Regions from separate parts of the Paenibacillus sp. P2(2022) genome, predicted to be linked through region 2. Evidence: predicted binding sites of a transcription regulator. Region 2 holds the regulator's gene; the other holds the start of a gene.

Region 1 (4,055 bases), on a different contig from region 2:
TCAGTAAGTCTACTACGTTGATGTAGCGAATCTTCAAGTCAGGCAGTTTTTTATGCAAGATCGAGATCGCAGCTAAGCTTTCAATCGTTGGCTCTGTACCAGCAGAAGCGATGACAATATCAGGCTCTCCGCCTTGATCTGTACTTGCCCAGTCAATAATCTTTAACCCTTTGTCTACCAATTCTTTCGCTTCATCAGCAGAGAACCATTGTGGACGTGGGTGTTTGGACGAAACAACCAAATTGATCTTTTGACGGTCATTTAAAATAGTGTCAAAAACAGCTAAAAGAGAGTTGGCGTCAGCTGGCAAATACTCACGAATAAATTCTGGTTTCTTATCAGCCAAATGACCCAACAAGCCTGGATCTTGGTGTGTATACCCGTTATGATCCTGTTGGAAGACCGTTGAAGTAGCTACAACATTCAATGATGGGATGTCTGCACGCCATCCTTGATCCGTTGCTTTACGCAGCCATTTGAAGTGTTGAGTGATCATCGAGTCAACCACACGCAGGAAGGCTTCGTAACTTGCAAAGAAACCATGACGACCTGTTAACACGTAACCTTCCAGCAATCCTTCAGCTTGGTGCTCGGATAACTGGGAATCAATGACACGACCATACGATGACAAGAATTCATCATTAGGTTCAATAATTTGATCCATCCATTGGCGTTTGGTTACTTCAAAAACAGGAGCCAAGCGGTTAGACATCGTTTCGTCAGGTCCGAAGATTCTGAAATTGCGATTCTCTTCATTTAATACAACCACATCTTTAACGTATTTGCCCAAAACCGACATATCTTGCGCAATCACTTTACCAGGCGTGGAGTTATCTAGCGCATAGTTGCGGAAATCTGGCAATTTCAAGTCTTTAATAAGGTGACCTGCATTCGCAACAGGGTTCATTCCCATTCGTTTATCGCCTGTAGGCAAAATATCAGCAATCTCAGCTTTTAAACGACCGTTTTCGTCAAATAATTCCTCTGGTCTATAGCTATTCAGCCATTCTAATAAAGCAGGCGCGTGCTGCATATTTTTTTGATCAACCGGAATTGGAACCTGATGGGCACGGAACGAATTTGTATTCGGCACTCCGTCCCATTCCTTTGGACCCGTCCAGCCTTTAGGTGAACGGAAGATAAGTACTGGCCACGCCGGACGAGTAAGGTCATTATTTTCACGCGCATTCTTCTGGATAGCTTCGATCTTCTCGATGGCAGTATCCAATACTTTCGCCATTTCTGGATGCATGTGATCAGGGTCTTCACCTTCAACAAAAAAAGGTTCCCAACCTAAACCTTTAAAGAACGAGGTTAACTCTTCTTTCGATTGGCGAGACATAATCGTTGGGTTACTAATTTTGAAGCCATTTAAGTGTAAGATTGGAAGCACTGCGCCATCCGTGATTGGATTGATAAATCTGTTAGAGAACCACGAAGCGGCTAATGGTCCCGTTTCGGCTTCACCATCCCCAATAACAACAGCCGAAATCAGATTCGGATTATCTAAAATAGCACCTACACCATGAGAAAGGGAATAGCCCAGCTCTCCACCTTCATGGATAGATCCAGGTGTTTCAGGAGCAGCATGCGAAGCAATACCGCCAGGGAACGAAAATTGTTTGAACAGTTTCTTCATGCCTGGGATATCTTGAGTGATTTGTGGATAGATTTCAGTGTAGCTTCCATCAAGATATGAATTTGAAACCATAACCTGGCCGCCGTGACCAGGACCTTCAATGTAAAGCATGTTCAAATCATATTTATTAATAACACGATTAAGATGAGCATAAATAAAGTTTTGGCCTGGAATCGTGCCCCAGTGTCCAATAGGCTTAACCTTTACATCCGAATCTTTCAAAGGTTCTCTCAACAAAGGATTGTCTTTTAAATAAAGCTGACCTACTGAAATGTAGTTCGTTGCACGCCAGTATGCATCAAGTTTTTCCAAATATGTTTTAGACGAGTAATCTTCTAACACGGGTGATAAAGCCATGGTGTCCACTCCCTAGTAATTTTGTTTGTAATTTATTTCCGGAAATTTCATCTACATGTACATCATAACGCTACACTGAATTAATTCAACCTTTTTCACAAGTGATACGGTCCAATTTTGTGAAATTTTGAACATACTATGAAATATAAATTAAAAAGACAGTAAAAAAGCTCTTACATTAAAATATATAGCAGGATAAACCAATAAAATTTGTGATAAATGAAAAGTTTGCAGACTCTAATCCTTTTTCAAAACTATAAAAAAAAGACCGGAGAATTCTCCAGTCTTTTCATTAGTGTACCGATACAAAGGTATTAAATTTCAAATATTTGTAGTGAAATCGCATATGCGAAAATTCAAATGGGGTACCGTTATCCAAAAAGAAAACACCCTCCATAATGCCTACGGGTTCATTTTCTTTCAATTGCAGTAGCTTTTGATCATTCTCTTCAGACGGTTCTGCAAAAATAGATAAAAAGGATTTGGTGACGGCCAGGTTCCGTGAGTCCTCCAAATAATTAAAAATGGAACCCTCAATAATGGTCTGATTTAAATCCTGGACAATTTTAATGGGGATATAGCCCGTTTCGATCATAAATGGATCATCATCAAACAGACGCAAGCGAACGATTTTATAAACAAAATCATGAGTGTCCAAGAACAAATCGCGCTGTAGTTCTTCTGTCGGTGGAATGACCTCAAAACTCAATACTTTGATTTTTGGCTTTTTGCCATGCATTTGAAAATTATCAGTAACTCCTAGATTAGAGCCCTCGTAGTTAAAGATAGATTCATTTCTTATGTATAAGGGATTAATAAATGTCCCGGAACCTTGTTTTTTGAAAATAATTCCGACACTCTCCATTTTAGTCAGAGCACGTTTAATGGAACTACGACTAACCTGGTAAGTCTCACTAAGACTACGTTCATCTGGCAATCTCATATCTGCAAACTTTCCAGCGAAAATTTTCATTTTAAGATCGTCAATAATTTGCTTATAGACAAATTGTGTCATATAGTACTCCTCTTTCAGGTCTTCTATAACTCCATATAGTTTACCATAAACAAGCCCATTTCATCTCATGTTTGTTTGTGTCCCTTCTACTTTACATCCTTATGCATAATGCTACCATGACATATACATCACACCACTGAAACATATCTGCAAATCAGCAAAAAATACAGCACTCCCACATTAACATCCGCATAGGACCAAGCCTGTTTCGAACTTTGTGGGTTGTTTGACTAGACCAGGCTAAAATCCTTGAATACATTGTTATTATTTATCTCGTTCAAAGGTTGTCTAATTAGAATGGTGGGGGGGAGATCACATTGGCTATCCGCTACAGCGTCATCATTCCAACCTATAATCGCGCCCAGCAGCTGTTGCTCACACTCGCTTCATTTGAATCACAAACCTACCCGAAGCAACTATTCGAAGTCATTGTAGCTGATGATGGTTCTACAGACGGAACGAAAGAAATGGTCGAAGGCTTCAAAGCATCCTATCCTCTTATCTATGTGTCACACCCTGAACAACGCGGTCGATCTGCCGTTCGAAATTTGGGACTGCGCCGAGCAAAAGGGCTATACATCATTTTCTGTGACGCTGACTTTTTGGTGCTGCCTCATTTCATTAAAACCGTGAGCCGTTATCACCGCAAGTATCCCAAATCTGTGCTTTCAGGCATTCCGCACTCGTGGGACGATGCATTTACCCACTATCACCCTGATTTTTCTGTGGAAGAAAAAGAACATTGTCGGAGCATACTTACACAATCCGGCTTATGGAATCCTGACTTTGAAACAGCGAATGAAATTGTTCCAATCATCACCCCTGATGATGTCCTTCATCAAACGGGTGCACTGTCTAAAGTCGTTAGCCCCACAAGGGTTCCTCCCAATACGCAGAAACAATTTGCCTCAACGGACGTAGCTCCCTGGATGATGCTAGTAACTCGTTGTGTGGCCATCAGACGCAACCACTTAATTCGTATTGGAGGTTTCAATGAACGGTTTGTGCTGTACGGACTCGAAGACTGGGATCTTGGCTATAGAC
Region 2 (4,055 bases):
AGTTGCTGCCTAGCTATGAACACTTGGTGATTGATGAGGCACATCATCTAGAGGAAGTAGCTGGTAAGCACCTGGGCATGCATATGAAATATTTCACACTCGTGCATACGCTGACTCGATTGTTCAAGGACAGCAAGAATGGGCAATTGCCTTCGTTACGTCAGCAGTTGGCAAAGTCGGGGCATGAGAAGTCGACGGAATGGGCCTCGGTCATTGATCAGTTGTACCCACTTGTGTTAGAGGTTAAGGAAACTTGGGACCTACTAAGCGATAAGCTGTTTGGCATGTTACCAGAGCGAACTGATGCCACACCAGGTGAAACGGGGCAATTTTCTTCGCGTCTCAAACCGTCAGCCAAGCCTGCAAAGTGGGATCAGGCGGCGGCATTGGAAAATCAGCTTTATGTAACATTGAGCGAAATTTTGCGCAAGGGCGACAAGCTGATGCTGGATGTCAAGGAAGAACATGACGATTATGCGGCGGATAGTCTCATTACAGATATCACGGGTCTGCTTAAGGATTTGGCGGGGATTAGGGAAAATTTGCGCTTCTTTATACGACTCGATGATGAAACAACCGTATATTGGCTTGAAGCGAGTGGACAATTCCGTAGTAAATCATTGCAATTTTATGCGGTGCCCGTCGATGTGAGCCGCCAGTTGAAAGAAATGTTTTTTGACAAAAAAAGAAGTATTATTCTGACATCTGCTACTTTATCGGTAGATAAATCGTTTCAGTACATGACCGATCAACTCGGCTTGCAGGAGGCCGCAGATCAAGGACGATTAATGACGTCACAGCTCCCATCACCCTTTAATTACAGGGATCAGGTGTTGCTGGTCATTCCGCGAGATTTTCCGAGTGTGAAGGGCAGTGTAGGAGATGCACATTTTGTAGAGATGCTCGTTAGCTCTCTAGGAGCGACTGCCCAGGCGACGCGGGGGAGAATGCTCGTTCTGTTTACTTCCTATCGGATGCTCCGGCAAGTGTATGAGCCGCTCAAAGAGGCGTTAGCGTCCAGCGATATTACCGTGTTAGGACAAGGTGTGGACAGTGGGAGTCGCAGCAAGCTAACCCGCCGTTTTCAGGAAGCGAAAGCTTCTGTATTGCTGGGAACCAGTAGCTTCTGGGAAGGCGTCGATATTCCAGGGAAAGCTTTGACTTGTCTGGCTATCGTTCGCTTGCCGTTTCAACCGCCTAACCACCCGTTACTGGAGGCCAAAAGCGAGTTGCTCCAGCAGCAGAAGAAGAATCCATTTATGAAGCTGTCTGTACCACAAGCAGTTATTCGCTTCAAACAGGGTTTTGGGCGATTGGTACGTACAGCGAGCGACCACGGAGTCGTCATCGTTTACGATACGCGTGTGATCGAATCCTATTATGGAAAGCACTTTTTGTACTCGTTACCGGGACCAAAAATGGAGCATATGCCATCGGAGCAAATGGTGCCCCGCATCGCCGAATGGCTCCAATCCGCCCCGGAGACAGAGGCACAACGGACGGACACTTAAAGTCCGTTACAATTAGGGGGAGCAAGTATGAAATCAGATAAAATTTCAGAGGCTGTCGTACGGAGATTACCCGTATATTTACGTTATCTGAATGCACTGCACAAACGGGAGGTGGCTACGGTCTCTTCTCAAGAGCTGGGACAGAGGTTAGATTTGAATCCGGCCCAAATTCGTAAAGATCTTGCCTATTTTGGCGATTTTGGTCGGAAGGGCATCGGTTACGATGTTTCTTATCTAATTGAGAAAATACGCCATATCCTGAAAATCGACCAGCAAATTAATGTAGTATTGGTCGGAGCAGGTAATCTGGGTCAAGCCCTATCGAACTATAATGCTTATTTAAAAGACAATATGAAGATTGTGGCGGTTTTTGATGCGTTCCCGGATAAGGTTGGGACCAGAATCAATACTTTGGTCGTACAGCCGATGGATGAACTGGAAGCGACTGTGAAAGAAAAAAATATACGAATCGGGATTATTACTGTACCTGATTTTGAGGCACAGCACGTAGCTGATAGGCTGATTGAGAGTGGAATTGGAGCGATTTTGAACTTTGCACCTATCATTCTCAAGGCACCGGCTAACATTCGGATACATGCCACAGACTTTACAACTGATTTGCTTAGCCTCGCTTATTATCTGGAGGACGGAAAGGAAGAAGCACAATATGACAGTGAATAAATGGATGATTAAAAACGGCTCGTTTGCCGTGAATGGACCCGAGGCTGGGGTAATCCATGGTTTTATGATTGTGGAGGATAGCCGTATTACTTACATTGGCGAGACTTTGCCTGCGGGTGAGGAAGAGACAGAAGCAATCGACGGCAAGGGGTTATTGTTTTTACCTGGTCTGATCAATACTCATGGTCATGCGGCGATGTCTCTGCTGCGAGGGTATGGAGATGATTTGGCACTTCAAGTGTGGCTTCAGGAAAAAATGTGGCCTATGGAAGCCAAGTTTACATCTACGGATGTGTACTGGGGAACTTCTTTGTCAGTGCTGGAAATGCTGAAAGGTGGAACCACGACTTTCCTGGATATGTACGATCATATGGATGAGGTGGCTCGTGTAGCTGAAGAGTCGGGCATTCGTGCAAGCTTGATGCGTGGAGCCATTGGACTCTGTTCAGAAGAAGAACAGCGGATCAAGCTAGCTGAGGCCGTGACTTTTGCGCGTAACTGGCATGGAAAAGCAGACGGACGTATCACAACAATGATGTCTCCTCATGCCCCATACACATGCCCGCCTGCGTTTATTGAGAAATTTGTTCAAGCAGCACATGATCTCGATTTACCATTGCATACGCACATGTCCGAGACGATCGCCGAAGTTGAACAAAACGTACGCGACTACGGCTTGCGTCCAGTTGCACACTTAGATAAGCTTGGCTTTTTCTCCCGTCCTTCACTTGTTGCCCACGGCGTTCACTTGAACGACGAAGAAATAGCTTTGTTAGCGGAACGAGGTGTGGCGGTATCGCATAATCCAGGCAGCAACTTGAAGCTGGCAAGTGGTGTAGCTAGAGTGCCTGAATTGCTGCGTGCAGGAGTTACTGTTTCACTCGGAACAGATGGTCCTGCCAGCAATAATAACCTGGATATGTTCGAGGAAATGCGTCTGGCGGCACTCATTCACAAGGGAGTATCTGGCGACCCAACGGCAGTTCCTGCAAATGAAGCACTACGTCTGGCAACAGAGTATGGTGCAAAGTCGATTGGTTTAAAAGAGGTAGGAGCGCTGGCAGCAGGCAATAAGGCTGACTTTATCGCGCTAGATCTGGATCAGGCCCATTTCTTGCCGCGTACAGATCTTATTTCTCATGCCGTATACTCTGCAAGTGCCAAAGACGTGGCTCATGTGTGGGTAGACGGTCGTCAGGTTGTGAAAAATGGCGAATGCCTGACGATGGACGAGGAACGTATCAAACATGAGGCACAAGCCGCCTTTGAAGGGCTGCTGTCGCGCTAATTTAGGTGTCACATCCCCTTAGAGAGGAAGCACAGGTTTGAAAAATAAGAAGAAATGGATAGCGGTCGCCATTTTGGCCGTAATACTGATCCTGGTCAGCATTTTCTGGTATTATTCGTATGTTACTCAAGACCAGGTGGCTGAGAAAAATGCCGCTATCATGAAGGCCAAGCAATCAGGTGGTCTGGTTAGCACGACTCAGACATGGAAGTCTGTGTGGGATCAGATATATTGGGTAGTTCAAGGAAAAAACGCACAGAATGAAAATATAATGGTATGGGTTCCTTTTCAAAAAATGGAGGGGAAACCTAACATACCTGCGGCAGATCCAAGCGGTGTTCATACCGAGCTGATGAAAAACGGAGTCGACGAGCAAAAAATGACAGCGATAATTCAGCAGCAACTTCCAAATGCAAAAATTGTAAGGCTCCAACCGAGTGTGTTCAATGGCGAATATGTATGGCAACTGTTTTACGATGATGAAAGCCATCACAACTATACCTTTTACCGTTTCTCAGATGGAGCATCGACGGGGATAAAGTATACTTTGCCTAATTACTAGCGCGATGTTAAGA

The links. The regulator Rex, encoded in region 2, represses fermentation and respiration genes when NADH is low (regulators of the CRP and FNR family bind a similar motif). The targets are predictions, from matches to a motif close to TTGTGAAATATTTCACAA.
Region 1: the regulator Rex is predicted to act here: its motif matches at 2,114-2,131, upstream of MMB75_RS20080 (phosphoketolase family protein).

Annotation. Positions count from the first base shown of each region.
Region 1 is NZ_JAKWFI010000007.1:51,447-55,501, reverse strand. Features, by position in the region: gene MMB75_RS20080 (phosphoketolase family protein) at 1-1,996, opposite strand, end outside; gene MMB75_RS20075 (GntR family transcriptional regulator) at 2,289-3,011, opposite strand; gene MMB75_RS20070 (glycosyltransferase) at 3,329-4,055, shown strand, end outside.
Region 2 is NZ_JAKWFI010000001.1:1,021,042-1,025,096, forward strand. Features, by position in the region: gene dinG (ATP-dependent DNA helicase DinG) at 1-1,511, shown strand, start outside; gene MMB75_RS04460 (redox-sensing transcriptional repressor Rex) at 1,539-2,192, shown strand; gene MMB75_RS04465 (amidohydrolase) at 2,179-3,480, shown strand; gene MMB75_RS04470 (cell wall elongation regulator TseB-like domain-containing protein) at 3,518-4,042, shown strand.